DNA from 4 places in the Pseudomonas sp. GW821-FHT07F05 genome. Region 2 is predicted to be linked to each of the others. Evidence: predicted binding sites of a transcription regulator. Region 2 holds the regulator's gene; each other region holds the start of a gene.
The links. The regulator sigma-54, encoded in region 2, starts transcription at its own class of promoters, with help from an activator protein. The targets are predictions, from matches to a motif close to ANTGGCATNNANNTTGCTNT.
Positions count from the first base shown of each region.

Region 1: a site for sigma-54 is predicted at 2,665-2,684, ahead of AC07RO_RS11265 (flagellar hook-length control protein FliK). Genes of this name have one in related genera too.
Region 3: a site for sigma-54 is predicted at 6,900-6,919, ahead of glnA (glutamate--ammonia ligase). Genes of this name have one in related genera too.
Region 4: a site for sigma-54 is predicted at 2,675-2,694, ahead of AC07RO_RS20335 (pilin). Genes of this name have one in related genera too.

Region 1 is NZ_JBWKQL010000004.1:7-6,351, forward strand. It holds gene AC07RO_RS11250 (STAS domain-containing protein) at 171-473, shown strand; gene AC07RO_RS11255 (ATP-binding SpoIIE family protein phosphatase) at 473-2,182, shown strand; gene AC07RO_RS11260 (Hpt domain-containing protein) at 2,212-2,604, shown strand; gene AC07RO_RS11265 (flagellar hook-length control protein FliK) at 2,719-4,155, shown strand; gene fliL (flagellar basal body-associated protein FliL) at 4,393-4,899, shown strand; gene fliM (flagellar motor switch protein FliM) at 4,909-5,877, shown strand; gene fliN (flagellar motor switch protein FliN) at 5,940-6,345, shown strand, end outside.
Region 2 is NZ_JBWKQL010000001.1:206,907-215,425, reverse strand. It holds gene mlaE (lipid asymmetry maintenance ABC transporter permease subunit MlaE) at 1-156, opposite strand, end outside; gene AC07RO_RS01055 (ATP-binding cassette domain-containing protein) at 156-965, opposite strand; gene AC07RO_RS01050 (KpsF/GutQ family sugar-phosphate isomerase) at 1,274-2,248, shown strand; gene kdsC (3-deoxy-manno-octulosonate-8-phosphatase KdsC) at 2,249-2,782, shown strand; gene lptC (LPS export ABC transporter periplasmic protein LptC) at 2,793-3,365, shown strand; gene lptA (lipopolysaccharide transport periplasmic protein LptA) at 3,352-3,894, shown strand; gene lptB (LPS export ABC transporter ATP-binding protein) at 3,894-4,619, shown strand; gene AC07RO_RS01025 (RNA polymerase factor sigma-54) at 4,808-6,301, shown strand; gene hpf (ribosome hibernation-promoting factor, HPF/YfiA family) at 6,378-6,686, shown strand; gene ptsN (PTS IIA-like nitrogen regulatory protein PtsN) at 6,699-7,163, shown strand; gene rapZ (RNase adapter RapZ) at 7,166-8,023, shown strand; gene AC07RO_RS01005 (HPr family phosphocarrier protein) at 8,040-8,312, shown strand; gene AC07RO_RS01000 (sensor domain-containing diguanylate cyclase) at 8,357-8,519, shown strand, end outside.
Region 3 is NZ_JBWKQL010000014.1:72,343-80,861, reverse strand. It holds gene mgrA (L-glyceraldehyde 3-phosphate reductase) at 1-418, shown strand, start outside; gene ntrC (nitrogen regulation protein NR(I)) at 526-1,962, opposite strand; gene glnL (nitrogen regulation protein NR(II)) at 1,959-3,044, opposite strand; gene AC07RO_RS23055 (DUF4124 domain-containing protein) at 3,347-3,991, opposite strand; gene AC07RO_RS23050 (DUF4124 domain-containing protein) at 3,975-4,499, opposite strand; gene AC07RO_RS23045 (chorismate mutase) at 4,626-5,192, opposite strand; gene glnA (glutamate--ammonia ligase) at 5,395-6,801, opposite strand; gene thiI (tRNA uracil 4-sulfurtransferase ThiI) at 7,134-8,519, shown strand, end outside.
Region 4 is NZ_JBWKQL010000011.1:15,690-24,208, forward strand. It holds gene AC07RO_RS20325 (type II secretion system F family protein) at 1-815, opposite strand, end outside; gene pilB (type IV-A pilus assembly ATPase PilB) at 818-2,512, opposite strand; gene AC07RO_RS20335 (pilin) at 2,739-3,149, shown strand; tRNA gene AC07RO_RS20340 (tRNA-Thr) at 3,274-3,349, shown strand; gene yecR (YecR family lipoprotein) at 3,813-4,334, shown strand; gene AC07RO_RS20350 (hypothetical protein) at 4,423-4,629, shown strand; gene nadC (carboxylating nicotinate-nucleotide diphosphorylase) at 5,352-6,200, opposite strand; gene AC07RO_RS20360 (DUF1631 domain-containing protein) at 6,585-8,519, shown strand, end outside.

The DNA of each region.
Region 1 (6,345 bases), on a different contig from region 2:
TTGGGGTGCTTTTCCAAGTAACTCGCCGAAGGCGAAACAGTCTGCCCCCAGGCAGACGCTCTTGATCTTGAGAGCTCCTGAAAGCCAAGTAAAAGCTAACGATTTGCCACGCCTCACAAGGGCTGCTAAAACTCAAGCGTCTGGCGCTGTTTCATACAAGGAATTTGCCAATGTCAGTTACCTCCGAACGCTCCAAAGATGGCCAAGAGCTGACCATCACCATCAAAGGACGCTTCGACTTCTCGAAGCACCAGGACTTTCGTGGCGCCTACGAAAAAGAACACGAGGCCAAACGCTATACGGTTGACCTGAAAGACACGACCTACCTCGACAGTTCAGCGCTCGGTATGCTCCTCCTGCTGCGCGACCATGCCGGCGGCGAAAGAGCCGAAGTCCAGTTGGTCAACTGCACCGCCGACGTCCACAAAATCCTCACCATCTCCAGCTTCTCCAAACTCTTCAAAATCGCCTGATGATCTCGCCTGCCTCCGATCGCCTGACGGTCCTCATCGCTGATGACAACGTCAGCGACCGGATGCTCCTGTCCGCCATCGTCAGCCGCCAGGGCCATGACGTCCTGACCGCCAGCGACGGCGCCGAAGCGGTCGGGCTGTTCGAGCGTCGGCGGCCGCAACTGGTGCTGATGGACGCCATGATGCCGGTCATGGACGGCTTCGAAGCGGCGCGCCAGATCAAGACACTCGCGGGTGACGCGCTCGTCCCGATCATCTTCCTGACGTCCCTGACCGAAGGCGAAGACCTTGCCCGTTGCCTCGACGCCGGCGGCGACGACTTCATTGCCAAGCCCTACAACCAAGTGGTGCTGGCCGCCAAGATCAACGCCATGAACCGCCTTCGCGTGCTGCAGGAAACCGTCCTGCACCAGCGCGACCTGATCACCCGCCACCACAAATACCTGCTCAACGAACAGCGCGTGGCCAAGGCGGTGTTCGACCAGATCGCCCACTCCGGGTGCCTGAGTTCGCGCAACATCCGTTACCTGCAATCGCCCTACGCGCTGTTCAACGGCGATTTGCTTTTGGCCGCGTGGTCGCCGTCCGGCAACATGCACCTGCTGCTGGGGGATTTCACCGGCCATGGTTTGCCAGCGGCGGTGGGCGCGATGCCGCTGGCCGAGGTGTTCTACGGCATGACCGCCAAGGGGTACGGCTTGTCCGAAACCCTGCGGGAGATGAACGCCAAGCTCAAACGCATCCTGCCCGTCGACATGTTCTGCTGCGCCGCGTTGCTGTCCCTGAACTTCAAGCAGCAACTGGTCGAGGTCTGGAACGGCGGCCTGCCGGATGGTTACCTGCTGCATGGCGACGACCGGCCGCACACGCCGCTGATTTCGTCCAACGTGCCCCTCGGTGTCTTGAGCGCCGGCAGCTTTGACGACAACACCCAGGTGTATCCCTTCGGCCCGGGGGACCGGGTGTTTCTGCTGTCCGACGGCGTGGTCGACAGCACCGGCCAGGACGGCGAACTGTTCGGCGCCCGGCGTCTGCAGAATGTGCTGGTGAGCAACCGCAACCCGGCGCTGCTGATCGAAGAAGTGCAGTGGGCCCTGGCGCGCTTTCGCGGCCAGGCGCGGGACGATGTGAGCATGGTCGAAGTGGCCTTCACCGAGCCTGACCTGCTTGGCCCGCCCTCGGTCATCTACACCGACAGCGGCGATTCCAGCCCGCTGGATTGGTCCGCGTCGTTCGAGTACCGCGCGGCAACGCTCAAGCGCTTCAACCCGCTGCCGTATCTGTTGCAACTGCTGCAGGAGGTACATGGCTTGCGCATGCAGAGCAGCGAGCTGTATATCGTGCTGTCGGAGCTGTACAGCAACGCGCTGGAGCATGGCGTGCTCGGGCTCGACTCGGCGCTGAAGCGCGACGCCGCAGGTTTTGGGCTTTACTACCAGCAACGCGCCGAACGCCTCGATCGTCTGGTGGACGGTTTTATCCGCATCGATTTCCAGATCGTCCCGGACGGCGAGGGCGGTCGCCTGACGGTGCGGGTGCAGGACAGTGGTGCGGGTTTCGATTCCGATCGCGTGCTGGCGCTGCCGCGTGCGGTCACCCAATTGTCCGGGCGCGGCCTTGCGCTGGTCCGGCAGCTCAGCGACCGCTGTCGGTGGTCCGATGATGGCCGGACGGCCAGCGTGGAATTTGCCTGGGAGGGTCTGGCATAATCCCCGCGTCTTGATCAAGGAGTGAACAAGTGTCGAATAATCCTGTGGACTTCAACGTGCTCAGCACGCTGCGTGACGTGATGGAAGCTGAATACCCGGCGCTGCTGCAGGTGTTCATTTCCGATTCCATCAATCGGGTCAACGACATGACCCTGTTGTTGCGTGACCCTTCCTTCACTGCCTCCTCCAGCGCCTCGCTGCAACGCCTCGGCCTGATGGCCCACAGCTTCAAAGGCAGCACCGGCAACATGGGCGCCACGCATTTGTCAGAACTGTGCCTGCAACTCGAAGAGCAGGGGCGCGGCATGGTGACAGCGGATGACGCCCGGATAAGGCGTCTGGTGTTCGAGATCAAAGAGGAATTCTGCGCCGTCAGGAAAGTTTTCGAAGACGAACTGCAACTCTGCCACGCCAGCCACTGAGCCGGGCGTTGCCCTCCGGCTTCTGCGTCGGACTCACGTTTAATCCAGCCTCTCTCGCTACATGGCCCGCCATTTGCTTTGTCTCTCTGTAATTGTGCTCTTGCGGAGATTCACATGGCGCTCGCCACCAACCCATTACTGACGGCTTTGACAGCGGCCAAAGCCCAGAAGGCCGGGAATAATGCCCCGACCAAGGCGCCGGAACCCGTCAAGCACAGCAGTTCCAGCTTTTCTGACGTATTCGCCAGGCAGGCACCGGTCAAGTCTCACGGTGCGGATAATCCGGCGCCCAAGCCGGCAAGCGCCAAGAGTTCGGCAGCCGACGACAAGCCTGCCGCCAGCCATACGTCTGCCGCCGCCGACAAGTCCGTTGCCGATAACGGCAATGGCTTGCCTGCCAAGCCGGTGAACGGCAAGGCCGACGATGAGGCCGGCGCGGGCAAAGGCGATGCTCACGACAAGGATGACGGCACTGACGATCCGAAAGACCCGACCCTCGCGGATGCGCCGCCGGTAGACCCTGTGCCGGACCCGACACTGGCCGTCACGCCGCCGGTTCAAGAGCCCGTGGCCGTCGCGCCTCCCGTTCAGCCAGTCGTAGATCCGGCGCTTCTCGCCGGCACGCTGCCCGTGATGCCGCCGCCTGCGGTGCAGGCGCCGACCGCTGCAACCGACGCAACCGACGCTGCCGGCGACGATTTCGATCCGTACGCCGATCCGCTGGAAGGCTTGACCGCTGTGCAGGTCGCCCTGGAAAACAAGGCCCAGCAGACGGCGCAGAACAACGGTGTGCAGGGCGACGGCAAAGGTGGGGGCAAGCAAGACCCGAACGCCGATCCTTCGCAACTGCTGGCCACCAACCTGGCGGCGCTGGGCGACCAGCCTGTGGACAAGAGCACCACCGAAGGCGGCGGCGACAAAGCCTTCAGCGGCTTGCTGGCTGACGGCCTGAAAGACGTGAAGGCCGCCACCAGCGATACGCGAGTGGACAACTTCGCCGATCGACTGGCGGCCTTGTCCCAGGCCGCGCAAGTGAAAAACACGTCGACGTCGACTCCTGCCACGCCATTGCTCAATCAGCCATTGGCGATGAATCAGGGGGGATGGACTGAAGGCGTGGTCAACCGTGTGATGTACCTGTCGAGCCAGAACCTCAAACAGGCGGACATCCAGCTGGAGCCCGCTGAACTGGGCCGTCTGGACATCCGCGTCAATATGGCGGCGGACCAGCAGACCCAGGTCACCTTCATGAGCGCCCACGTTGGCGTGCGTGAAGCGCTGGAAAGCCAGATGTCTCGCCTGCGCGATTCCTTCGTCCAGCAGGGCATGGGCCAGGTCAACGTCAACGTCTCTGACCAGTCTCAGGGCTGGCAGCAACAGGCTCAGCAGCAGTCTGGTGGCGATGGTCAGCGCAACGGCGGCGGCAGCCGCGTCAACGGTGCCAGTGGCAGCGACCTCATCGCCGACGGTGCTCCGGTGGACGCCGCCTCGGCGGCTGCCAGCGCACCGCTGACCGTGGTGGGTTCCAGCGCGGTGGACTATTACGCCTGAAAACGCCTTGCCAACGCTTGGGCGTTGTCAGTTGCGGCAAGGGGTTAGCGGCAAGCGGCAAGTAAAAGCAGGATCAAGGGCGGTAGTGCGTGGGAGACCCCGGTTTCTCGGGCTCTGCCGCCTTTTGCTTTAGCTTGCCGCTTACCTCTTGCAGCTTGAAGCTGCCCATGTGGCACAACCCTTGCTCTTCCTCTGTCACGCAACACCGAACCCCTTGGATAGTGACGGATTATTGGCATGGCGAAGAGTGACGACGCAGCAGTGGCGGACCCTGCAAAAAAGGGCAAGTTGAAAGTCATCATCCTCATTGTGGTGGGGCTGCTGCTGGCCATTGGTGTGTCGGTAGGCGCGACCTGGTTCATCATGCACAAGGCCGAAAGCAAGCCGGACGCCGCCGCCATTGCGGAAGCGGCGAATGCCAAAAAAGAGGCGATCTTCGAACCGCTGACGCCGCCCTTCGTCGTCAACTACAACGTCAACGGTCGTCAGCGCTACATGCAGGTCAGCATCACCTTGCTGGCCCGCGACCACGCCGACCTTGAAGCGTTGAAAGCGCACATGCCGGTCATCCGTAATAACCTGGTGATGATGTTCTCCGGCCAGCCATTCGATACCATCGCAACGCCGGTGGGCATGGAAATGCTGCGCCAGAAGGCGGCAGCCGTGGTCCAGGAAGTGGGCCAGAAAGAGCTGAGCAAGAGCGTGATCGAACAGGTACTTTTCACTAACTACGTACTGCAGTAGGACCACGACATGGCCGTGCAAGACCTGCTGTCCCAGGATGAGATCGACGCGCTGCTGCATGGCGTCGACGACGGTCTGGTACAGACCGATAGTGTTGCCGAGCCTGGCAGCGTAAAGAGTTATGACCTGACCAGTCAGGATCGCATCGTCCGCGGACGCATGCCGACCCTGGAAATGATCAACGAGCGTTTCGCCCGTTACACCCGCATCAGCATGTTCAACTTGCTGCGCCGCTCGGCCGACGTGGCCGTGGGTGGCGTGCAGGTGATGAAGTTTGGCGAATACGTGCACTCGCTCTACGTGCCGACCAGTCTGAACCTGGTCAAGATCAAACCCCTGCGCGGCACCGCGCTGTTCATCCTCGACGCCAAGCTGGTGTTCAAGCTGGTGGACAACTTCTTTGGCGGCGACGGTCGCCACGCCAAGATCGAAGGCCGTGAATTCACCCCGACCGAGCTGCGCGTGGTGCGCATCGTGCTGGATCAGGCGTTCATTGATTTGAAGGAAGCCTGGCAGGCGATCATGGAAGTCAACTTCGAGTACATCAACTCGGAAGTGAACCCGGCCATGGCCAACATCGTCGGCCCGAGCGAAGCGATCGTGGTGTCCACCTTCCACATCGAACTGGACGGCGGTGGCGGCGATCTTCACGTGACCATGCCGTATTCGATGATCGAGCCGGTGCGCGAAATGCTCGACGCCGGTTTCCAGTCGGATGTCGACGATCAGGACGAACGCTGGGTCAACGCCCTCAAGCAGGATGTGCTCGACGTGTCGGTGCCGTTGCGCGTCGCGGTCGCTACGCGTCAGCTCAAGCTGCGCGACATCCTGCACATGCAGCCGGGCGACGTGATCCCGGTCGATCTCCCGGAACACCTGGTCATGCGCGCCAACGGCGTGCCGTCCTTCAAGGTCAAACTGGGTTCGCACAAAGGCAACCTGGCCCTGCAAGTCGTCGAACCCATAGAACGCCGCTGACGCTCCGTCGCCGGCAAAACGAATGTGCTGCGTACACGAATCAATGTTCCCCGAGGACAACCATGGCTAATGACAACGATATGACTTCCGCAGACGACCAGGCTCTGGCCGACGAGTGGGCTGCTGCACTGGGTGAATCCGGGGACGGGCAAGCGGACATCGACGCGCTGCTGGCGGCCGACGCCGGCAACAACGCCAATCGCATGACGATGGAAGAATTTGGCGGCGTGGCGAAAAGCAACGGCGCAGTTTCGCTGGACGGCCCGAACCTGGACGTGATTCTGGATATCCCGGTGTCGATTTCCATGGAAGTGGGCAGCACCGACATCAACATCCGCAACCTGCTGCAGCTCAACCAGGGCTCGGTGATCGAGCTGGACCGTCTGGCCGGCGAGCCGCTGGACGTGCTGGTCAACGGCACCCTGATCGCCCACGGCGAAGTGGTGGTGGTGAACGAAAAGTTCGGCA
Region 2 (8,519 bases):
CAACTGACGAACCAGCAGCTGAAAACCGCCGCCGATTCCGCCGCGCCCAAGCAACGCATGAACCAGAAAAATCCCTGAACGACCCAGCACTGCAACCATATCGATCGTCGAACGCCCCATCAGGCGTACGCGATCCATTAAAGACTTTCTGCGCATCAGCGCTTCCCCAAAAGATCGTCGCGATAATCCGGCGCCGGATAATGGAAAGGCACCGGCCCGTCGGGATCGCCCGTCATGAACTGACGTATACGAGGGTTATCCGACTCCATCAGTTCCTGCGGCGTGCCCTGCCCCAGCACCTGACCGTCACCGACGACATATAAATAGTCGGCGATGCTGGCGGTCTCGGCGAGGTCGTGGGACACCACGATACTGGTGATACCCAGCGCATCATTGAGCAGCCGGATGAGCCGAACCAGCACGCCCATGGCGATAGGGTCCTGCCCCACGAAGGGTTCGTCGTACATGAGGATCTGGGGATCCAGCGCGATGGCGCGCGCCAGTGCAACACGGCGCTTCATGCCACCTGAGAGTTCGTCGGGCATCAGATCGACTGCGCCACGAAGTCCGACCGCCTGCAGTTTCAGCAGGACGATGTCGCGAATCATGTCTTCAGGCAGCTTGGTGTGAACCCGCAGCGGGAACGCCACGTTTTCGAAAACGTCGAGATCGGTGAACAACGCGCCGCTCTGAAAGAGCACGCCCATCTGCTTGCGCGCATCGAAAAGATCGCTGCGCGAGAGTTTCGGCAAATTCTGGCCATTGACCCAGACTTCACCTGCGCTCGGACGCAGTTGTGCTCCCATCAATCGCAGCAGAGTGGTTTTGCCACTGCCCGACGGCCCCATGATGCCGGTGACTTTGCCCCGGGGGATGCGGATGTCCACATTATTGAAGATGCTGCGCGCACCGCGCTTGAAGGAAACGCCCTTCAGCTCGACCGCGTAGGCGTTATCGGCACTCATCTAAACTCCTTGCGATGCAACCTGTCTCTCAGATGCCGCGTTCTTCACGAACGACACACTTTTGGAGGGGCCGAACAAGCGGCGGACTATACCACCGCTGTCGCACGCCGCCCAAGCTCCAACGTGTCGAGTCGCAAACAAAGAAGGGTATTAAGGACGGTGTGGAATTTTCGTACCCACCGCCAGCCTTTATCACGCTGTTGCTGAAGGACGTCTCCGTTCATTAAACAAACAGCAACGATGAAGCGTGAGGCTTTTGAACATTGCCGCTATAATCCCCGGCCTTTCACCATGCGACCCCTTCCGATATGTCCAATGCGCGCAACCTGATTGAATCGGCACAGAGCACCATCCGCCTTGAAATAGAAGCCGTGGAAGGTTTGCTTGCGCATATAGATGCCGATTTCGTCAACGCGTGCGACATGATTCTGGGCAGTCAGGGCCGCGTGGTCGTGGTAGGCATGGGCAAGTCGGGGCATATCGGCAAGAAGATCGCCGCTACGCTGGCCAGCACCGGCACCCCGTCCTTTTTCGTGCACCCCGCCGAGGCCAGCCACGGCGACATGGGCATGATCACCAGCGCCGACATTATTCTGGCCCTGTCCAATTCGGGCACGACGGCCGAAATCGTCACGTTGCTGCCGCTGATCAAGCGGCTGGGCATCAAGATGATCAGCCTCACGGGCAACCCGGAATCAACACTGGCCAAGGCCGCTGACGTCAACCTCAATGCGCGGGTCGAAAAAGAAGCCTGCCCGTTGAATCTGGCGCCCACCTCCTCCACCACGGCGGCGCTGGTCATGGGCGACGCCCTGGCCGTTGCGCTGCTGGACGCCAGAGGCTTCACCGCCGAAGACTTCGCGTTTTCCCATCCAGGCGGTGCACTGGGTCGTCGGCTGCTGCTGAAGGTCGAGCATGTCATGCACACTGGCGCCAACCTGCCGCAGGTTGCGCGCGGCACGCCGCTTCGCGATTCGCTGATGGAAATGACCCGCAAGGGGCTTGGCATGACCGCCATCCTCGAGAGCGACGGCCGCCTTGCCGGTATCTTCACGGACGGCGACCTGCGTCGCACCCTGGATCGCCCGATCGACATACGCCAGGCGACCATCGATGAAGTCATGACCGTCCACGGCAAGACCGTGCGCCCGGAAATGCTCGCGGCCGAAGCCTTGAAAATCATGGAAGACAACAAGATCGGCGCACTCATCGTGGTCGACGAGAACGATCGCCCGGTTGGCGCGTTCAATCTTCAAGACCTGCTCCGCGCAGGAGTCATGTAAATGAGCGCCGATATGAATGACCTGATGCAACGCGGCAAGAACATCAAACTGGCGATCTTCGACGTCGATGGCGTACTCACCGACGGACGCCTGTACTTCCTCGAAGACGGCAGTGAATTCAAGACCTTCAACACCCTCGACGGCCAGGGCATCAAAATGCTCATCAACTCGGGTGTGACGACTGCCATCATCAGCGGACGCAAGACCCCCGTGGTTGAGCGGCGCGCGAAAAACCTCGGCATCGCGCACCTTTATCAGGGCCGCGAAGACAAACTCGTGGTCCTCGACGAGCTTTTGCAGCAACTGAATCTAAGCTACGAGCACGTCGCGTATCTGGGCGACGATTTGCCTGATCTGCCGGTCATTCGCCGGGTGGGCCTGGGCATGGCTGTTGCCAATGCCGCCAGCTTTGTCCGCGAGCATGCCGACGGCATTACCCAGGCACGTGGCGGCGAAGGCGCTGCCCGCGAATTCTGCGAGTTGATCCTGAAGGCTCAGGGCAACCTCGAAGCGGCTCACGCCGCCTACCTATAGAAGTGCATTTATGCTGAGCAAAAAGTTTCGAACGTTTCTGCTGTTCGGTGTGCTGGCACTGCTGCTGGCAGCGGTCGGCTACTGGAACATCAGTCCGGAAAGTTTCCTCGATCAACCCAAGGCTGCCGTGGATGAGAGCGCCGTCGATTACTACGCGACCAACGCCCACAGTATTCAGTACCTGCCCGACGGGACGATGCAGTACGACATGACCGCGGACAAGGTCGAGCACTTGAAAGCCACCGACGTCACCCTGATGACCACGCCGGTGCTGCAGATGTATCGAGGTTCTACCTTCCCGTGGCACGTACAGAGCGTTCGCGCCGAAGTGTCGCCGGGGGGCGATCACGTCGAGCTGATCGACTCGGTGCGCATCAACCGCACCGACGAAAAAGACCGCACCACCATCATCACCAGCAGCCGCATGACTGTATTCCCGCAGAAGCAATATGCGGAGACTGCCCAACCCGTTAGAATCGACGGCCTTGGCGGTGTAACGACCGGCACGGGTATGAAAGCGTATCTGAAAGAAAGCAGGATGAACCTGCTATCCAACGTAAGAGGACAGTATGAGGCTCGTTAAAACCCTTCCTTTTTTGCTCGGCCTGGGCGCAGCACTGGGAAGCGCGAGCGCCTGGTCTCTGCCGACGGATCGCGATCAACCCATCCACATCCAGTCGGATGACGCGCAGCTGGACGACAAGCAAGGCATCGCCACCTACAAAGGCAATGTCATCATCACCCAGGGCACGATGAAGATCACCGGCAACACCGTGACCATCACCCGTACACCGCAGGGCGACGTGGACGTGTTCACGTCCGTGGGCAACCTGGCCTACTACGAGCAGAAGCCATCGGTGGACAAGCCGATCGTTCAGGCCTGGGGCGTCACTATCCAGTACTTCGCGGCCCAGAACCGCATCGTGCTGATCGACAAGGCCAAAGTGGTCAACGACGGCAACACGTCCGAAGGCGAGAAAATCGTCTATGACACCGTCAAGCAGGTCGTGAACGCCGGTCGTGCCAATGGCACCAAGGTCACCGCACCACGCCCTCGTATCGACATGGTCATCCAGCCGAAAAAGAAAACCGACCAGCAGAAGGCCCAGTAATGGCGACGCTGAAAGCCCAGCACCTGGCCAAGGCCTATAAAAGCCGCCAGGTCGTACGTGACGTCAGCCTGTCCATCGAGAGCGGCCAGATCGTCGGCCTGCTTGGCCCCAACGGCGCCGGCAAGACCACCTGTTTCTACATGATCGTCGGCCTGGTTCAAGCGGATCAGGGTCGCGTCCTGATCGACGACCAGGACGTCAGCCATCAGCCGATGCACGGCCGTGCACGCGCCGGTATTGGCTACCTGCCACAAGAAGCGTCGATCTTCCGCAAGCTCTCCGTCTCGGACAACATCATGGCGATCCTGGAGACCCGCAAGGAGCTCGATCGCGCTGCCCGCCGCAAGGAGCTGGAAAGCCTGCTGCAGGAATTCCACATCACCCACATTCGCGACAACCTGGGCATGAGCCTGTCGGGCGGTGAACGTCGCCGTGTGGAAATCGCACGCGCCCTCGCCACTTCGCCGAAATTCATTCTCCTCGACGAACCCTTCGCCGGTGTTGACCCTATTTCCGTAGGCGACATCAAGCAGATCATTCACCACCTCAAGGCCAAAGGGATCGGCGTGCTGATCACCGACCACAACGTGCGTGAGACGCTGGATATCTGCGAAACCGCTTACATCGTCAACGATGGACAGCTGATTGCCGAAGGCGACGCCGAATCCATCCTGGCCAACCAGTTGGTCAAGGAAGTGTATCTGGGTCACGAGTTCCGCCTGTAACCGCAGTGATGACATGAGGTTGTGCGGTTCCCGCAATGTGCGCCATCGCCAACCTCGTTTTTTAATTGTCATCACACTCTAGGCAAACCCTCCAGCTTCAGGCATATAATTTGCTTAAGTTGGCGCCCTCGGCGCCCTGCTAGTAAATGGCGCGCAGTGCGCCGGCGAATAAGGTGTTAAGCCCTGCCATGAAACCTTCGCTAGTCTTGAGAATGGGCCAGCAGCTGACGATGACACCTCAGCTGCAACAGGCAATCCGATTGCTTCAGTTGTCGACGCTGGATCTCCAACAGGAAATTCAGGAGGCGCTGGAGTCGAACCCGATGCTGGAACGGCAGGAGGAAGGCGACGATTTCGACAACGCCGACCCCTTGGCGGATAACGTAGAGCAAAAGCCCAACGCTGATGTTCAGGAACCCACCTACCAGGAATCGGCGCCTACCGTCGACAATCTGGAAGACGGCGACTGGAACGAGCGCATTCCCAACGAGCTGCCCGTCGACACCGCGTGGGAAGACGTCTATCAGACCAGTGCCAGCAGCCTGCCCAGCAACGACGATGACGAGTGGGATTTCACCACCCGCACCTCCGTTGGCGAGAGCCTGCAAAGCCACCTGCTGTGGCAACTCAACCTGGCGCCAATGTCGGACACCGATCGCCTGATCGCCGTGACGCTGATCGACTGCATCAACAATCAGGGCTACCTCGACGAAACACTCGAAGAAATGCTCGACGCCTTCGACCCTGAGCTCGATATCGAGCTAGACGAAATCGAAGCCGTTCTGCACCGCATTCAGCAGTTCGAGCCTGCCGGCATCGGCGCTCGCAACCTGAGTGAATGCCTGCTGCTGCAGCTTCGCCAGCTGCCCGCCAAAACCAAGTGGCTGGCGGAAGCGCAGAAGCTGGTCAGTGACTACATCGATCTGCTCGGCAGCCGCGACTACGCGCAACTGATGCGCCGCATGAAGCTCAAGGAAGACGACCTGCGTCAGGTCATCGAACTGGTCCAGAGCCTCAATCCGCGCCCCGGCTCGCAGATCGAGTCCAGCGAAGCCGAATACGTCGTCCCTGACGTCATCGTGCGCAAGGACAACGAGCGCTGGCTAGTGGAGCTGAACCAGGAATCCGTGCCGCGCCTGCGGGTCAATCCGCAGTACGCCGGTTTTGTGCGTCGCGCCGATACCAGTGCCGACAACACGTTCATGCGCAATCAGCTGCAGGAAGCTCGCTGGTTCATCAAGAGCCTGCAGAGCCGCAACGAGACGCTGATGAAGGTGGCCACGCAAATCGTCGAACACCAGCGAGGCTTCCTCGAGTACGGTGACGAGGCCATGAAGCCCCTCGTTCTGCATGACATCGCGGAAGCGGTCGGCATGCACGAATCGACGATCTCCCGGGTGACCACGCAGAAGTTCATGCACACCCCGCGCGGGATCTACGAACTCAAATATTTCTTTTCCAGCCACGTCAGCACCTCCGAAGGCGGCGAATGCTCGTCCACGGCGATTCGCGCGATCATCAAAAAACTGGTCGCTGCGGAAAATCAGAAAAAGCCGTTGAGTGACAGCAAGATCGCTGGTTTACTGGAAGCACAAGGCATTCAAGTGGCCCGTCGCACAGTCGCCAAGTACCGCGAATCCCTTGGGATCTCGCCGTCCAGCGAACGCAAGCGACTGATGTAAAGGTCACACGTCAAAGCGTTCCAGTGGCAGGCATTACGCCTGCCTCTTAATGCACTGGCAACGAAGGAGAAGCTGTATGCAAGTCAACATCAGTGGACACCAGCTGGAAGTGACTGAACCTCTGCGTACCTACATCGGCGAGAAACTCGCCCGATTGGAACGCCACTTTGACAAGATCACGAATGTGCAGGTCACCATGGAGGTCGAGAAGCTCAAGCAGAAAATCGAAGCCACCTTGCACGTTCCTGGCGCTGAAGTGGTTGCCAACGCCGAACACGACGACATGTACGCAGCCATTGACCTGCTTGCCGACAAGCTTGACCGCCAACTCAAAAAACATAAGGAAAAACAGCAAAGTCTGCTGCAAGGCGCGACTGCTCGCTGACACTCCCCACCCATGATCCGACTTGAAAATATCCTGACCCCTGGCCGTTCACTCGTGAACGTGCCAGGCGGCAGCAAAAAAGCCGTACTCCAATACATCGCCAGCATGATCGGGAAGCAAGTGCCCGATCTGGATGAGCAGGTCGTGTTTGAGAGCCTGATTGCCCGTGAAAAGCTCGGCTCCACCGGATTCGGTAATGGCATCGCCATTCCTCACTGCCGCCTGAAGGGCTGCTCAACGCCTGTCAGCGCCGTACTGCATCTCGAGAAACCCATCGATTTCGACGCCATCGACGGCGCACCGGTTGACCTGCTGTTTGTGTTGCTGGTCCCGGAAGCGGCCACCGATGCTCACCTTGAATTGCTGCGTCAGATCGCCAGCATGCTCGACCGTGATGATGTGCGTAAGCGCCTGCGCGGTGCCAAAACCGACGAAGAGCTCTACAGCGTCGTGCTCGACGTCCAGAACGGTCACTGATCATGCGGATGATCATCGTCAGCGGCCGCTCCGGCTCCGGCAAGAGCACGGCCCTCGATGTCCTTGAAGACAGCGGTTTCTACTGCGTCGACAATCTGCCCGCCGGCCTGCTTCCAGAGCTGGCGGAGCGCGCGCTGATCAACACCGAACTGGCTGAGCCCCTGCTGGCGGTCTCGATCGACGCGCGCAATCTGCCCAGTCACCTGACGCGATTCCCGCGCATGCTCGCCGAAGTTCGGGCCCGGCACATCCAGTGCGACGTGCTGTTTCTCGACGCCGATGAAGCCACCCTGCTAAAGCGCTTTTCAGAGACCCGCCGTCGTCACCCGCTGAGCACGGCAACCCGCTCGCTGGCCGAAGCGATTCGTGACGAAAAAACCCTGCTCGGTCCGATCATCGACTTGGCTGATCTGACGGTCGACACCACGCACCTGAATCTCTACCAGCTGCGCGACATTCTCAAACTGCGCCTGCTGAACAAACCCGAGCCGGGCACTGCCTTCCTCATCGAATCCTTCGGCTTCAAGCGCGGCATGCCCGTGGACGCCGACCTGGTGTTCGACGTGCGCTGCCTGCCGAATCCGTACTGGAAGCCCGAGCTGCGCGAGCAGTCCGGCCTCGACAAGCCGGTTGCCGATTACCTCGCGGCTCAACCGGACGTCGAAGAAATGTTCCAGGACATCTTTTCGTACCTCAATAAGTGGTTGCCGCGCTTCGCCGCCAGCAACCGCGCCTACGTTACTATTGCCATTGGCTGCACCGGCGGACACCACCGCTCCGTCTACCTGACCGAACGTCTGGGTCAGGTGCTGCAGCAATCGCTCAAGAATGTTCAGGTCCGCCACCGCGACCTAAGCTGAAAGGACCTCCATCGCGATGCCCGCTCTAGAAATCACCATCATCAACAAGCTGGGTCTGCACGCCCGGGCCGCCGCCAAATTCGTGGGCGTCGCCGGCAAGTACCCTTGCCAGATCAGGGTAGGTCGCACGCAGGAGACCATGGTCGACGGCAAAAGCATCATGGCCGTCATGATGCTCGCGGCCGGCAAGGGCACCCTGATTCACTTGGCCACCGAAGGTGAAGAAGCCGATGCCGCGCTGGCAGGACTGGTCGAACTGATCAATAACAAGTTCGACGAAGGCGAATAAGCCTTACCGCTGCCCGACGCGTCCATTACCGTCAGAGATGAGCGATGCCACTGACAGCCATGCCTCCATTAGCGCGAGGGGTCAGATCAAGGTCCGAGAAGATGCTGATGCTGGGGAGCACCCTGGCGGTGGCAGCCATCTTAGCCATCGTGACTTCGTTGCTGTTTCGGGAGCTGGGCACGGCCAACGAAGCCGCCGTGCGCTCCG
Region 3 (8,519 bases), on a different contig from region 2:
CCTGCTGGACACCACCGAAGAACTCGGCTCGGGCGTCATTGCATTCACCGCGCTGGCCCAAGGGCTGCTGTCGGATAAATACCTGAACGGCATTCCAAAAGACGCACGGGTCAACCGTCCCGGTGGCGGCTCGTTACAGGCGGGGCATTTGTCGGAGCAGAACATCGAGCACGTGCGCGCGCTGAACGAGATCGCCAAGCGTCGCGGTCAGAGCCTGGCGCAGATGGCACTGGCCTGGACACTGCGCGATCCGCGCGTCACGTCCGCACTGATCGGTGCAAGCCGTCCGGAGCAGATCATCGAGAACGTCGGGGCCCTCGACAATCTTGAGTTCAGTCAGGAAGAACTGGCCGAGATCGACCGGTTTGCGGTGGAAGGCGGGATTAATCTGTGGGAGAAGCCATCTTCGGCTGAGTAAACCCGCAGCCATCGTGGGCGCCCTTGCCCGCGATGGCGTCCTGCCTGCGGCGAATCCGTCTTTCAACTGACGCCATCGCAGGCAGGCGCTGCTGCCTATCGCAGGGCTTAGCCCTCGTCACCCTCGTCGTCATCCCCGCCATCGATCTTCATGCCCAACTCCTTGATCTTGCGGGTCAGGGTATTGCGGCCCCAGCCCAGCAGCACGGCGGCGTCGCGACGACGGCCGGCGGTGTGCTTGAGCGCGGTCTCGATCATGATGCGTTCGAACGTCGGCACGGCACTGTCCAGCAGGCTGGACTGACCGCGGGCCAGTGCCTGATCGGCCCATTGGCGCAGCGCTTGTTCCCAGTTGGTCACCGGAGCAGCGTCTTGGGGCAGGCTCAGCAATTCGGGCGGCAGATCGCTGACATGCACTTCGCGGCCCGACGCCATCACCGTGATCCAGCGACAGGTGTTTTCCAGCTGACGGACGTTGCCCGGCCACGGCAGGTGCTTGAGGTATTCCTCGGTTTCCGCCTTCAGCAGCTTGGGCTCAACCGCCAGTTCCTGCGCAGCGCGGCTGAGGAAGTGGCGTGCCAGCGTCGGAATGTCTTCGCGACGGTCGGACATGCGCGGGATGTGAATGCGGATCACGTTCAGGCGGTGGAACAGGTCTTCGCGGAACTTGCCGGCCTGGACCAGGGTTTCCAGATTCTGGTGGGTCGCCGCAATGATGCGCACGTCGACTTTGACCGGCACGTGGCCGCCAACGCGGTAGAACTCGCCGTCAGCCAAGACGCGCAGCAGCCGGGTCTGGGTATCGGCCGGCATGTCGCCGATTTCATCGAGAAACAGGGTGCCACCGTCAGCCTGCTCGAAACGCCCACGACGCAGGTTCGCCGCGCCGGTGAATGCGCCTTTTTCGTGGCCGAACAGCTCGGACTCCATCAAGTCTTTCGGAATCGCCGCCATGTTCAGCGCAATGAACGGCGAAGCCGAGCGTGGGCTGTGGCGGTGCAGGGCGTGGGCAACCAGCTCTTTACCGGTCCCGGACTCGCCGTTGATCAGCACGGTGATGTTGGAGTGGCTCAAACGGCCGATGGCGCGAAACACCTCCTGCATCGCCGGCGCTTCGCCGATGATTTCCGGGGTGCGGGTCAAGGTTGGCGGAACGGCCAGGCCCTGCTGCTCCTGAGCGTGCTGATTGGCGCGTTTGACCAGCGAAACGGCTTCGTCAACATCGAACGGCTTTGGCAGGTACTCGAACGCACCGCCCTGATAAGACGCCACGGCGCTGTCGAGGTCCGAGTGAGCGGTCATGATGATGACCGGCAGGCGTGGATGCTGTTCGCGAATGCGCGCCAGCAAGTCCAGGCCGCTGGCGCCGGGCATGCGGATGTCGGAAATGATCACGTCCGGTTGCTGACGGGCCAGGCGGCTCATCACGCCATCGGCGCTGTCGAAACTCTGCGTGGTCATGCCCTCTTGCTGCAGGGCTTTCTCCAGTACCCAGCGGATGGAACGGTCGTCATCGACGATCCAGACAGTTTCACTACGGCTCATGTCGACGCTGCTCCTTGTTCCAGCGGCAGGAAGATCGAGAATGTTGTATGGCCAGGGTGGCTATCACACTCGATCAGCCCCTGGTGCTGACTGATGATGTTCTGGGTAATGGCAAGGCCCAGCCCGGTGCCATCCGGGCGGCCGCTGACCATGGGGTAAAAAATGGTTTCTTGCAGCTCCGGCGGAATGCCGGGGCCGTTGTCGATGATTTCGATCTTGCTGACCAGACGATGGCGCACATGGCCGATGGTGAACTGGCGCATGGCGCGGGTGCGCAGGCTGATGCGGCCCAGACGCAGCTCGTTCTGGCTGCTGATGGCCTGCATGGCGTTGCGCACGATATTGAGCACGGCCTGAATCATCTGCTCGCGGTCAATCAGCACATCGGGAATGCTCGGGTCGTAGTCGCGCACGATGGTGATGCATCCCTGGCTTTCGGCTTCGACCAGGCTGCACACGCGCTCGAGCACTTCATGCACGTTGGTCATCGCCAGCATCGGCAGCTTGTTCGAGCCCAGCATGCGGTCGACCAGATTACGCAGGCGGTCGGCTTCTTCGATGATGACGTTGGTGTAGTCCTTGAGGCTCTCCTCCGGCAGCTCGCGTGCCAGCAACTGCGCGGCGCCGCGAATCCCGCCAAGGGGGTTCTTGATTTCATGGGCCAGGCCACGCACCAGCATTTTGGTGGTCTCCTGCTTGGACAACTGAGCCTCTTCCTTGGTGATCCGCAGCAAGCGATCACGGGGATGGACTTCCAGCAGCAGCATGGTCTCGGCCTGGGAAAGAATCGGGGTGACGGCGTAATCGACCGTCAACGTCTGGCCGGTGAGGGCGGTCAGCATCGCTTCACGTTTCGTGAACGGGTGCGCCTGTTCCACCGCCTGACGAAGCGAACTGAGCGCTTCGGCAGATTCGGTGAACAGCTCGCTGATGAATTGGCCGTGGCTGCGCTGACCACTGATGGCCAGCAGCATTTCAGCGGCAGGATTCATGTACTCGAGGCGCAGGTCCGAGTTGAGCAGAATCGTGGCAGTGGTCAGGTTGTCGAGTAACAACCGATGCAACGCATCGCTGATAGTCATGAATCCCGGTGACCTCTTTTGGCTCTATGCACTCGGGCTGGGCCGTGAGTGCAGGCTCTGATTGGTCTTTGCCAGCGTATGGAACCGCTAGAACGTGTGGTGTGCTCGCGCATTCATTACAAAATGCAAAAACCAAACCAAGGCTCCGAAAAGAAGCGCGGATTGAGTAATTACGAACGTTTTTTGGACGGCAGGCCCGGCGACAGTGCATGGATTCCTGAACGCCGAACCAAAATGGGCTTTTTACGCGAAAGCTCGTTCAGGTTGTGCACCAGAATAGAGCATAGCCGGTCGGGCAGGGTTTAGCGGAAGAACGAAAAGAAACTCGATTCTTCTTCCGGCTTGTCCTTGATAGGGCATTCGGGGCGCACACCGTAATCATCGTTTTTACAGGGCTGTGCGAGCCGCTTCTGGGCCAGAGAGATGCGGATGAGGTGAAAGGGTTGATTGGGGGTTCGCTCCAGCACTCGCCCGTACTGATCAATGATCTCTACGGACAGCTGGTGAGTGCCACGGTCGATGTTCGTCAGCGGGAAAACCGGGCTGCGCGTCGGCTCGCCGTAGGGTTTGCTGTCAAGCAGTAACCTGTACAAGTGATCCGGCTGCAACTCGGGATCATTGCTGACGGTGACATTCAGATTGCCTTCAATGTCGCGGATCGTGCTGTCGGGTTCCGGCGCCAGAATGCGCAGCAACTGATAATGGAAGATGGGTCTCGCCGCTGGCTTCGGTGTGGATGCCCGACTGGGCGCCTTCGTGGGCTGATCGACCCGGTTGGTCGGCGCTATGTCGACCTTCTTCGCATTGCGGTGAGGCTGATCGGTGAAGACCCGATTGCCGTCTGCATCGACGTAGGTATACACCTCCGCCAAAACGGCCTGGCTCACGCTGAACAGCAGGCACAAAGCGACGGCCAACTGGTAGACGTATTTAAGGCCGGCCGACATGGACTCGCTGCACTGTCAGATTGACCGTCTCGCTTTGCTGGATCGAACGCTGATTTTCCAGCACCTGGACCGAAAAGCTGTGTTCGCCCCGATCAAGCTCCATGACCTGCAGCCGCGGAATATTGGTGGGCTGGCCATAGGGTGCGCCGTCCACCACCAACTGCAACAAATGCCCAGGCTGCAAACGGGGCTCTATGGCCACGCCAACAGTGAACGAGCCGTTATTGGCACGGAGCGCTTCGTCCTGGGGCAGGTCTTTCAGCGCGAGCACCTGATAGGCAGCGGCGCTTTGCTGGCTCTGGTTCTGCGTCGCGGGCAGTGGCGGCGGCGGTGCAGGGACGACGGTCTCGACACTGTTGAGTGGCGGCAGCTCGACGGTTTCGGCTTTGGTCCCGTTCGGCGGCTGGTTGCTGTACGCCGTATTGCCGGAGGCATCGGTGTATTTGTAAATCTGCGCGGCAGCGGGCAGCGCAAATACCAGCAACAGAAGGGCAAGACATTGACGCATGAACACTCCAGTGCAGCGATCAGGACAACCAACAATGGTGCCGCGCTAAATCCATGACGCGGCATGGATCAGCATAGAGGAATACTGATCGACGGTGTCATTCGAGAAGCGGACCTGCGCACCCGCTCACGGGCTTGGTGTGGTCCGGCAGAGGTCGCCTCCCGCCCGTTGCAGCGCGGTCTCAATGACGGGATCACTTGCCTGTCGCTGGATTTCCGACTGCACCCAGCCAGCGCATTTGGCATCGCTGCGGTAAGGCTGAAACGCCGAGTAACTTTGCATCAACACCGGCAGCAGCGTATCCAGCCGACCGCGGATGCCATCGGTCAGGTTGACATCTGGCTTCTCCGGAGAGTGACCGGTGTCGCGCCACTGTTCGAGGCGCGCGTATTGCACCATTTTGTTGGCTTCCATCTGGGCGGTCATGAAATCGCGTACGTCGTTGGCGCCCAGCTTGAATTCACTCGCCCGTGACTCGGCGTTCTGAATCACCTGGCGCTCGCGCTCACTGTCCTGAACCGGCTTGCCGCTGTGCCATTTGCTGCGCGCCACGTCATTGGCGATTTCCAAGCGTTGCTCCATGGCTGCGATGAGCGGTTGAAGCTGTGCGGGAGGCTGCTGAGTGTTCGCTGCATAAAGGCCTGGCGCAAACACGGCCAGCGCGAAGAGGGTGATCTGAATCAGCTTGGGCATAAGGGTGTGTTCTCGCATGAGTAATCTGGCTCGCGATCGTCGAGGCACGTGTTCGGAAAAGTCGGAGTGCTGACTATATTGCCTCAACAGGTGATCTCAACTGCGTTACATATGTATGTACGTAACGCGGCGAAAGACGAGCACAAAAAAGGCCTCCCGAAGGAGGCCTCTTGTTCACGCGGCTCTCGCCGGCGCGACTGGATCAGCAGCTGTAGTACAGCTCGTATTCCAGTGGGTGTACGAACGTGCGCACTTTGATTTCTTCTTCGGATTTCAACGCGATGTAAGCGTCGATGAAGTCGTCGCTGAATACGCCGCCTTTGGTCAGGAACGCACGACCTTTGTCCAGCTCTTCCAGGGCTTCCTTCAGGCTGCCGCAAACTTGCGGGATCTCTTTCGCCTCTTCAGGCGGCAGGTCGTACAGGTTTTTGTCAGCCGCATCGCCAGGGTGGATCTTGTTCTGGATGCCGTCCAGGCCAGCCATCAACAGGGCAGCGAAGGCCAGGTACGGGTTGGCTGCCGGGTCCGGGAAACGTGCTTCGATACGACGGCCCTTAGGGCTGTTGACGTAAGGAATACGGATCGACGCCGAACGGTTACGCGCCGAGTAGGCCAGCATGACCGGCGCTTCGAAGCCTGGAACCAGACGCTTGTACGAGTTGGTTGCCGGGTTGGTGAAGCCGTTCAAGGCCTTGCCGTGTTTGATGATGCCGCCGATGAAGTACAGAGCGGTGTCGGACAGGCCGGCATAACCTTCGCCTGCGAAGGTGTTCTTGCCATCTTTGGAGATGGACATGTGAACGTGCATACCCGAACCGTTATCGCCGTACAGAGGCTTTGGCATGAAGGTAGCGGTGCGGCCGTAAGCGTCGGCAACGTTGTGCACGACGTATTTCAGGGTCTGAACTTCGTCAGCCTTTTTAACCAGCGTGTTGAATTTCACGCCGATTTCGTTCTGGCCTGCGGTTGCCACTTCGTGGTGGTGAACTTCGACGACCTGGCCCATTTCTTCCAGGGCGTTGCACATTGCGGTGCGGATTTCGTGGTCGTGGTCGAACGGTGGAACCGGGAAGTAGCCGCCTTTGATGCCTGGACGGTGACCCTTGTTACCGCCTTCGATGTCAGCATCGGACATCCACGAACCTTGTTCGGAGTAGATTTTGAACATGGAACCGGAGATGTCGGACTTGAATTTCACTTCGTCGAAGATGAAGAATTCTGGCTCAGGGCCGGCGAATACAGTGTCACCGATACCGGTCGACTTCAGGTATTCCTCGGCGCGGTGAGCAATGGCGCGTGGGTCGCGATCATAACCTTGCATGGTCGAAGGTTCGATGATGTCGCAAACCAGGATCAGGGTAGGCTCTTCGGTGAACGGATCCAGCACGGCGGTTTCGTCGTCCGGCAGCAGGATCATGTCGGAGGCTTCAATACCTTTCCAGCCCGAGATGGAGGAACCGTCGAACATTTTGCCGACTTCGAAGAAGTCGTCTTCCAGCGCATCGCGGGCCGGCATGGTCACGTGGTGCTGAGTGCCTTTGGTGTCCGTGAAGCGCAGATCAATCCACTTAACGTCATGATCTTTGATGAGTTGAACCGACTTCGACATGTTGTCCTCCGGGGTGGATTAGGGCCTGAGTAGTGGTTGGCCCTTCAATTTGGGTGATGCCGGGCGCGATACTCGACCAAGGCAACCTGCCTCACAAGGGAGCAATTTGCATGCCAGTGCCCTGTGTTGGGTTTTCCGCGGGAATACCTGTCTTTAACCGCGTTAAACGTCGCATATTCGAAAACCTGCGCACCCTTATGGTGCCAAGTAATTGTATACAGGGCCGTTTTGGTGCGCGGACGATTGGCCGTACGATAACTGGTTAAACCTTGAGCAATTTCCGCTATAATCCGCGCCCCCCTTTTTCGACCGGGACCTAGCGCGCTGTTTTCATGAAATTAATCGTCAAAGTCTTCCCAGAAATCACTATCAAAAGCCGGCCTGTGCGCAAGCGCTTCATCAAACAGCTGGCCAAGAACATCCGTACGGTGCTCCGCGATCTGGACCCGGCGTTGGTGGTGGATGGTGTGTGGGACAACCTTGAGGTCGAAACCAGGGTCGAGGATGCCAAAGTCCTGCGCGAGATGACCGAGCGGCTCAGCTGCATGCCCGGCATCACGCACTTTCTGCAGGTTGACCAGTATCCGCTGGGCGACATGGAAGACATCTACGAGAAGTGCAAGCTGCACTTCGGCGACGCGCTCCCCGGCAAGATTTTCGGGGTGCGCTGCAAGCGTGCGGGCCATCATGACTTCAGCTCCATGGACGTCGAGAAGTACGTCGGCAGCAAGCTGCGTCGTGAATGCAACGCCGCCAGCATTTCGCTGAAAGCCCCGCAAGTCGAGGTTAGAATCGAGATTCGGGACCAGCGCCTGTTCGTGATCCACAGCCAGCACAACGGCATCGGCGGTTATCCGCTGGGTTCGCTTGAACAGACCCTGATCCTGATGTCCGGTGGCTTTGACTCAACCGTGGCCGCGTACCAGATCATGCGTCGCGGCCTGATGAGCCATTTCTGCTTCTTCAATCTGGGCGGACGTGCCCACGAGCTGGGCGTGATGGAAGTCGCGCACTTCATCTGGAAGAAGTACGGCAGCTCCCAGCGGGTGCTGTTCGTGAGCGTACCGTTCGAGGAAGTTCTGGGAGAAATTCTCGGAAAAGTCGATAACAGTCATATGGGCGTAGTATTGAAGCGTATGATGTTGCGCGCTGCGACCAACATTGCCGACCGGCTGGAAATCGACGCGCTGGTGACCGGCGAGGCGATTTCCCAGGTGTCCAGCCAGACGCTGCCCAACCTGTCGGTCATCGATTGCGTGACGGAGAAGCTGGTCCTGCGACCGCTGATCGCCAGTCACAAGCAGGACATCATCGACCTGGCCGATCAGATCGGCACCGGCGATTTTGCCCGGCACATGCCCGAATACTGCGGTGTGATTTCGGTGAATCCTAAGACCGCCGCCAAGCGCAATCGGGTCGAGCACGAAGAAAAATCGTTCGACATGGCCGTGCTCGAACGTGCGCTGGAAAACGCTCGTCTGGTACCGATCGATCGCGTGATCGAGGAATTGGGCCAGGACGTTCAGATTGAAGAAGTCAGTCAGGCGCTGGCGGGGCAAGTGGTCATCGACATCCGTCACCCGGATGACGCTGAAGACCGCCCGCTGGCGCTGACTGGCGTCGAAGTACAAACGCTGCCGTTCTTTGCATTGAACAGCCGTTTCAAGGAACTGGATGACACGCGCCAGTACCTGCTCTATTGCGACAAAGGCGTCATG
Region 4 (8,519 bases), on a different contig from region 2:
ACTGCGGACTTATATAACAGAGGACCGATCACAGGTACTTTCAAAAGCGCCCTGTCCAGTCCATTCCGAAATTTCTCGGACGTTCTGTGGGCACGTCGAAACAAGAAAATGCTCAGCGCGATCCCTGCAAGCAAAATCCACCAGTAGTCCTGCACAATCTGAGATAGCCCTATCACCATCATGGTAAAAGCCGGCAGTTTTGCTCCGAAACCCTCGAAGATGCTTTGAAACTGGGGTACCACCTTGAGCAGAAGGATCCCAGTTACGATAAACGCAACGACAACTACAGCGATCGGGTAGGTCATCGCTTTTTTGATCTTTGCCTTCAGCGATTCGGTCTTTTCCTTGTAAGTCGCGACGCGATCCAGCAACGACTCGAGCGCACCCGCCTGTTCACCGGCGTCAACCAAATTGCAGAAAAGATCATCGAAATATAACGGCTTCTGCCGTAGCGCCGTGGCGAAGCTGTGCCCTGCAGCAACCTCCTGTTTGATATCGTCGACGAGCTTGCGCATGTTCGGATTGTCATGGCCCTCGCTAATGATGTCGAAGGACTGTAGAAGCGGCACACCGGCTTTCATCATTGTCGCCATCTGCCGGCTGAAAAAAGCGATGTCGAGGGGCTTTATCTTCTTGCCTTTACCGAAGATCGAGACGGACTTTTTACGGACTTTGGTCGGGTTGATTCCCTGCTTACGCAGCTGGGCTTTCACCAGCGCAGGGTTGTGCCCATTGATTTCGCCAGTGAGTTTCGTCCCTTTCTTATCCAGCCCTTCCCAAGCATAGACACTGACTTTTACTGCTTTGGTCGCCATGCTTAATCCTTGGTCACCCTGTTTATTTCCTCAAGACTCGTCAGACCCTGCATGGCTTTGCGAAGCCCCGAGGTGCGCAAATCATCATATCCGTCTTTGCGCATCTGTTCGGAAATCTGGATCGAGTTACCTTCCTCCATGATGATGCGCTCTAGCGCAGGCGTGCTCTTCACCACTTCGTAAATACCTACTCGGCCCTTGTAACCGCCGTTGCAGTGCTCGCAGCCCACTGGAGAGTAAAGCTTGAATGAGCCGATTTGCGACTCGGGGAAACCTTCAGCAACCAATGTCTCCCGAGGGATTTCGACTTCCTTTTTGCAATGCGGACACAATTTCCGGGCGAGGCGTTGAGCAATGATCAGGTTGATCGCGGTCGCAATGTTGAACGCTGCCACGCCCATATGGTGTAGGCGGGTGAGAGTTTCAGCCGCGCTATTGGTGTGCAGCGTGGACAAAACCATGTGGCCGGTTTGCGAAGCCTTGATTGCGATTTCGGCTGTTTCCAAATCTCGGATTTCACCCACCATGATTACGTCAGGATCCTGACGCAGAAACGCCCGCAGCGCCTGAGAGAAGTCCATCCCCTGACGTGGATTGACGTTGACCTGGTTGATGCCTTCGAGATTGATTTCGACCGGGTCCTCGGCCGTCGAGATATTGATATCGACAGTGTTGAGAATATTCAATCCGGTATAAAGCGACACTGTTTTACCCGAGCCAGTCGGGCCTGTGACAAGGATCATGCCTTGCGGTTGGCGGAGAGCCTCAAGGTAAAGCGCCTTTTGTTCAGGCTCATACCCAAGCGCGTCGATGCCCATTTGTGCAGTGGTAGGGTCCAGAATCCGCATAACAATCTTTTCGCCCCATAGTGTGGGCAGCGTGTTGACCCGGAAATCGATGGCGCGGTTTTTAGATATTCTCAGTTTGATGCGACCGTCCTGAGGCTTTCGACGCTCAGAGATGTCTAGGCTGGCCATGACTTTAAGGCGCGCGGCAATCCGCCCAGCCAAGTGAATGGGCGGTTTTGCGACTTCATGAAGAATGCCGTCAGTACGGAGTCTTACCCGAAAGATTTTTTCGTAAGGTTCAAAATGCAGATCAGATGAACCTAAGCGAATAGCGTCCATGAGCATTTTATTGACGAAGCGGACCACCGGCGCGTCGTCAGCGTCCTGTCCGCCAATAGCTTTTTCCTTGCTCTCATCGACAGTCTCAATCTCCAGACCAAGATCCACATCGCTGAGGTCTCCCATCCCGGAGTGGCTGTCGAGGAACTTCTCGATTGCGCTGATGAGCTTATCGTCCTCAACCAAGATCGCCTCAGTTGTAAGGCCTGTGCTGAACTGGATATCAGTGATTGCTTGATGATTGGTCGGATCGGAAATCCCCACAAAAAGCTTGTTGCCCCGGCGCCATATGGGCAGCGCGCAATGTTGACGTATCAGCTTCTCGCTAATGAGCCCCCTAGGCTGGCTTTCTTTTTCAAGCGTGCTGAGATCTAGGAACGGTATGCCGAACTGCTCCGAAGCGATTTCCGCCAAGGTTATGCTTTTCAGGAGCTTGTTTTCGACGAGGTGGTGCACAAGGGAAACCTTGTCCCGCCGCGCCTGTTCATAAGCCTTCTGAGCAGCGCTTTCAGTGAGTAACTCAGCAACAACGAGTTGCTTGGCCAAACCGGTTAACACGACATCAGACATTACAGCCACCAAACCCAGACATTGGACCGTTTATAGCGTAGTAGGGCTTGGCTGCCAAATGCGCAACGCTCGAGTGACGAAAATTGTCAGTTAGTGCGGCGTTACAGCCGAAGAAATGAGCGCACGAGGCAGATCGTCGTGCTACTCAGGGCCATCCTCGAAGCTGGCATGCCCTGTGCTTTAACCCATACGTACAACACCTAAATTGACGCTTGGAGTAGTAGCAATGAAATCCCAAAAAGGCTTCACACTGATAGAGCTTATGATTGTTGTGGCGATCATCGGTATCTTGGCTGCGGTAGCGTTGCCTGCGTACCAGAACTATATCAAGCGCGCTGCCTACACAGAGGTGACTAGCGCCATGGGCTCGGTGAAGACCGCAGTCGCCTTGTGTATTCAGCAGAACGGTGACTCCGCTGCTGCGTGCAATTCTCTGGCATTGGTTGGAATCTCTGCATCTCCGACTGGCCAAGCCTTGGATAGCATTGCAGTTGGTAAAGACGGCGTAATTACGGCTACGCCGAAGGCTTATAAAGGCATCCAGACCACAGATACTTGCGTTCTCACTCCGACTGTTAGCGCCAACACTACTTGGGCTTACAGTGGAGCCTGTGTCACCAACGGTTATGTTAAGTAATTTAATAGGGCATAAGGGGATCAGGTTGCTATCGCTTTCCTGTCCGCGTGCTTTGTTCACGGCATACTCTTAGAATAGGATTCATTAATCCATTGATTCTTGAATGAAGTAGTCGTGGTATATCGCCGAAATAGCTCAGTCGGTAGAGCAGCGCACTCGTAACGCGAAGGTCGTAGGTTCGATTCCTATTTTCGGCACCAAAAACACGAAAAGCCCGGTCCTCAAGACCGGGCTTTTTCGTTAGAACGTCTGCAACAATCCACCAACCAGCGAACCTCCATCGGAATGCCGTCCTCACAGTGAGTATTTTGCCGATTGGCTGGCGTCGGTACGCTTAGCGTCCGGTGCGAGGACGAATTCGCCTGACTAAATGGCGTGATGCGGATACGGAATTTTGTCTACCTCGAGACGATCCCGCTAAATCCGAAAGCATTCCGAGAGTTAGTCTTGAGACGCATTAAATGCGGAAGACGGCAACACAAGCCGTTGCGTTGTGCCGCGTTACTGATAACCGGCAGTGCGTTACTCGTGATGTGAAGTGGTGCGCAACCTGTGCTCACATCAGAAGCGGAGCTATCTGTCGGCTGAAAGCTGCCGCCACAGCGATACGCTTTGATATATTCCGCGGACATTTTTGCCCCTTCTCAACACAAGGATGTCCAGATGCGCGCAGTCTTGATCGCTGGCTTGTTTGTTTCGCTTGCTGCCTGCTCCACTCACAAGAATTTCTATGCAACAGGCGGAAGCCGCGCGGACGGCGTTATCGATGTGGCCTACGACTTCAATAGTCTGGAAACGCCGGTGGTCGACAACAATCAGGCGTACACCATCGCCAAGTCCAAATGCGCGTTGTGGGGCTATGCCGACGCCGAGCCGTTCGGTGGGAAGACGCAAACTTGTCAGGCGCGGCGAGGATTTGGCGAATGTTCGGCCTGGCAGGTTTCGAAAAAGTATCAGTGCCTGGGCAATCTGGGGCAGGTGTCGCAGCCTTTGAATTATTTGGGGTCTGGCACGCCGGTGGCTCCTGCTCCGGTTCGTGCCCCGTCCTATGCACCAAACCCTGCCGCTGCGGCGCAACCGATGAGCAAGGAGGATTTCCAGCGCGAGCAAGTACAGAAGCTGATGCAGGAAAACGTCTCGTATGAAGAGTATCAGCGGCGCTACCGAATGATTATGGGGCAGTAGCAGCGCTTAAATGAAAACGCTATTCCTTCTCATGGCCCAATGCGATGGCTAGGTCATTATTCCCTGCCCAGCAAAAGGATGCGCGAGCATGTTTGATACCCTGATCGAAGAGATTTTTCGTATTGCCTGCTTTCCGATCGGTTGGCCTTTGGTGCGGCTGGTCACGCTAGGCAAGTATCCATCGAAGGGCTCATGGCTTGCCTGTACGCCGGAAGCTGATTGGACTGTTGCCGTAGGGCTCGCCATTCTAGTCGTCGCATTGATGGTAGCTACGAAACAGTTCGTTTTTTCTTAGCGCGCCAACAGCATCGCCAAGAGGTGCGATCACTGGGTCCGTATCTTGGCAAGCCTGCAGAGCCAAGAATCGATGAAGGAGACGAACAGGCGATGAGATACAAAAGGATTTTGACGCGCATCGTCGTATACGGCATGTACGCCGCCTGCCTTCTGCTATACGCGCTTTTTCAAGGGTCTGAATACGACTGGATGAACACTGGCTCGCCGATGGATGCGCCAGTAAATTGGGGCGATAACGGCTCCAGCAATCGTTCTGTGATACGAGGAATATCAGTCGCGGCAGCGATCGGAATGCAGCTGTTGATCTACGCCAACTTCATCAGGGGGGAGGCATTCTTCACGTGCATCTTGATCGGAATCACGTTTGCAACGTTTTGGTAACTAGCGTCATTCCGTCATCGCAGGATGCACCGTTGTCGTGGCAAAGGTGCAACGAGGGCGGAGGCCGCATCGCCTTCTAATCTACGCGGCCCGCATCACCTATCCCCAATCAACAAATCCCCGGCGGAATCCCGTCCTTATTGAAATCCTTCAACCGCTCCTTTTCTTCTTCAGTCGAGTGAGCCGGAACGTCTTCTTCAGGTTCGACAGGTTGCTTCTCGTCAGCCATCGTCATTTCCTCATCGGTCTGATTAACAATTCAATCTCAGGGATCTCGCGCCCATAAAAACAGAGCCTAAGCACCCGTCGCAGTTCAACCTTAAAGACGCCGGGGCGATCTCAGATGCTCAACCTCATCGACAAATCCACAGCCTTCACATCCTTAGTCAGCGTCCCAATAGAAATGTAATCAACCCCAGTCTCAGCAATGGTGCGCAACGTCGCGTCAGTCACACCCCCGCTGGCCTCCAGCTTGGCGCGACCCGCCGTGAGGCGCACGGCTTCGCGCATGTCGTCCAGGCTCAGTTCATCAAGCATGATGATGTCAGCGCCACCGTCGAGGGCTTGCTTGAGTTCGTCGAGGCTTTCCACTTCGATTTCCACGGGCTTGCCCGGCGCGATTTTGTGCGCGGCCGTGATGGCTTCCGCAATGCCGCCACACGCGGCGATGTGGTTTTCCTTGATCAGGAAGGCGTCGAACAAGCCGATGCGGTGGTTATGACAGCCGCCGCAGGTGACGGCATATTTCTGCGCCATTCTCAGGCCCGGGAGGGTTTTACGGGTGTCGAGCAGTTTGACCTGAGTGTCGGCGACCATGTCAGCGTAGTGCTGCGCGCGGGTGGCAACGCCTGACAGCAGCTGCAGAAAGTTGAGAGCGCTGCGTTCGCCAGTCAGCAAGGAGCGGGCGGGACCTTCCAGGTGGAACAGCGCTTGATTAGGCTGCACGCGATCGCCGTCAACAATCTGCCAATGCACGGCGACGCGCGGATCAAGCTGACGGAAAACAGCATCGACCCACGCCGTGCCGGCAATCACGGCAGCGTCCCGGGAAATGACGGTGGCTTTGGCCAGTCGCTCCGCCGGAATCAGCTGCGCGGTGATGTCGCCACTGCCCACATCCTCCAGCAACGCACGGCGCACGTTGGCTTCGATTTCGGCAGTGAGGGCGTCAAGACGTAGGTTTGGCATATCAGGCTCCACGGACTAAGTGCGCCGAGTATATGGCAGACGCGTGTACCAACCTACGTACGCCAGGTGTCCACTCGAATGCATAACCTGCACTTTGTCGGTTTTTTCCTCGCTTATGCGACAGATTGTGATTTTGATGGTCTATCGCTGCACATGTCCCTTCGCCGCCTTCTATTATTCCAATTAAGGCGAAGAGTCCGCTGGCGAGCGGCCCAGATTTACCTGATACTTTCGCCTTGTATTTGACGTCATAGCGTTGACGTTAGCCTGCAACATCCCAAGGGATAAAATTTTGAGATCCGTCCGAATGGAGTCGAGTCTTCCTTCGCTGCGGGGTGTAGCTGTTGTTAAAGCAGTTGTGTCGACGGTGTGAAGGAGTCCTTGATGCAGAACGACGGTAACAAAGTGGTGCCCTTGAAGGCAGGTGCGGATCATCCCGGTTCTTCGCCTGTCGCTCGGCTGCCCGTCGTTCTGCTTCAAGTTCGTGACCGGGCCGCCCAGCAACTGAAGGAAAGCCTGCAGACGCTGTTCGACAATGCCGACGACACGCTTTTCGAAATGGCCGACCGTGCTCACAACAACGCTGAGCAGAACATCTTTTTTGAAGCCATGCGCGACTTGCGTTTGAAGCGCAAAAGCATCGAGCGCAATTTCCTCGACAAGTTCTTTGAAGCATTCCTGCGCCTGGGCCAGTACGAAGTGGCCGAGCCCCCGATGCCCGAGCCCGTTTCCTACGACAAGCTTGCACTGGTCCATAACGATGATCTCGAACGCACCGTTGCGGTTGACGCGATGGTGGTCAAGGTCATGAGTCGCGACGGTATCGCCCTCGGTCAGCTGACCACACGTTTGAACGTACTCATCCCCCAGCCGTTGACCGACGAGACCAATCCGTTGGGCCCGACGCTGCTGTGCGACTATTTCCTGCAAGCCGGGCGCAGTCTGGGCGTTGAAATCAAGGTGAAGCTGATCATTCTCAAGCTGTTTGAGAAGTACGCCTTGAGCAACGCCGATCAGCTTTATGAGGAAGCCAACCAGTTGTTAATTTCCGCAGGTGTATTGCCGGAATTGAAGGCATTGCCGTCCCGCCGCTCGACTGATCGTATTGCCAGCGTGCCGCTTTCGAGCGAAGCCGTGCGTGCCGACAACGCCGCCATCCTGCAGGCGACCGAAAGCCTCGATAAAAGCGTGCAGGACGTGTTTTCCGCGCTGCAGGAGTTACTGGTGCACGTGCGTGGTCATCTGACGCCGCGCCCTGATTCGGTGACCGATGCGCGCCCAATTTCCAGCCAGGACTTGCTGCGTCTACTGTCCCACTTGCAACAGTACGTCCCGAAAGTTGAGGAGAGCGACGATTTCGATCTGCGCGCTCAGCTTGAGCAGTTGATCAGCCGGGTCAGCGCGAGAAGCGGTAAGTTTCGCGTCGTCGGCACAATGGATGAGGACGTTATCAACCTCATCTCGATGCTGTTTGAGTTCATCCTCGACGACCGCAACCTGCCGAGTTCGCTGCGTGCGTTGATCGGTCGTTTGCAGATTCCGATGCTCAAGGTTGCGGTCATCGACAAGAGTTTCTTCAGCCGTGGCAGCCACCCTGCGCGCCGGCTGCTGAACGAAATCGCCTCTGCAGCGCTTGGCTGGGGTGGTCGCGATGACACCCAGCGCGACTCGCTCTACGCCCGCATCGATCAGATCGTCCAGCGCCTGCTCCACGACTTTGTCGATGACCCGGCGATCTTCACTGAACTGCTGGTGGATTTCCTGGCCTTTACCAGTGACGAACGTCGTCGCAGCGAACTCCTTGAACAGCGCACCCGCGACGCCGAACAAGGTCGCGCATTGGCCGAGTTGGCCCGGCAGCGCGTGCAGCAGGCGTTGAACGATCGCCTGCTCGGCAAGACCCTGCCGCAGGTAGTTGTTCGCCTGTTGCAGGAGGCCTGGAGCAAGGTCCTGTTGCTGACGTGCCTGAAGCACGGTGATCAGTCGAGCGAGTGGGCTTCAGGCCTCCAGGCCATGGACGATCTGATCTGGAGCGTCGAGCCCCATGATGAGCCGGAAGCGCGACAGCGTTTGCTCGAGCTGGTGCCGGGGCTGCTGAAGTCCCTGCGCGACGGCTTGAGCAGCGCCGCTTTTGATCCGTTTGCCACCAGCGAATTCTTCAGTCAGCTCGAAGTGTTGCACGTGCAGGCGTTCAGCCATGTAGCGCGGACGCCAAAAGGTGATGCGGAAGGTGATCAGCCCCAGTCAGCTAACGGCCCGACGATGATGGCGGTGGTGGAGGAGATCGTGCTGGTTGGGCCGGGCGAGCAAATTCAGAAC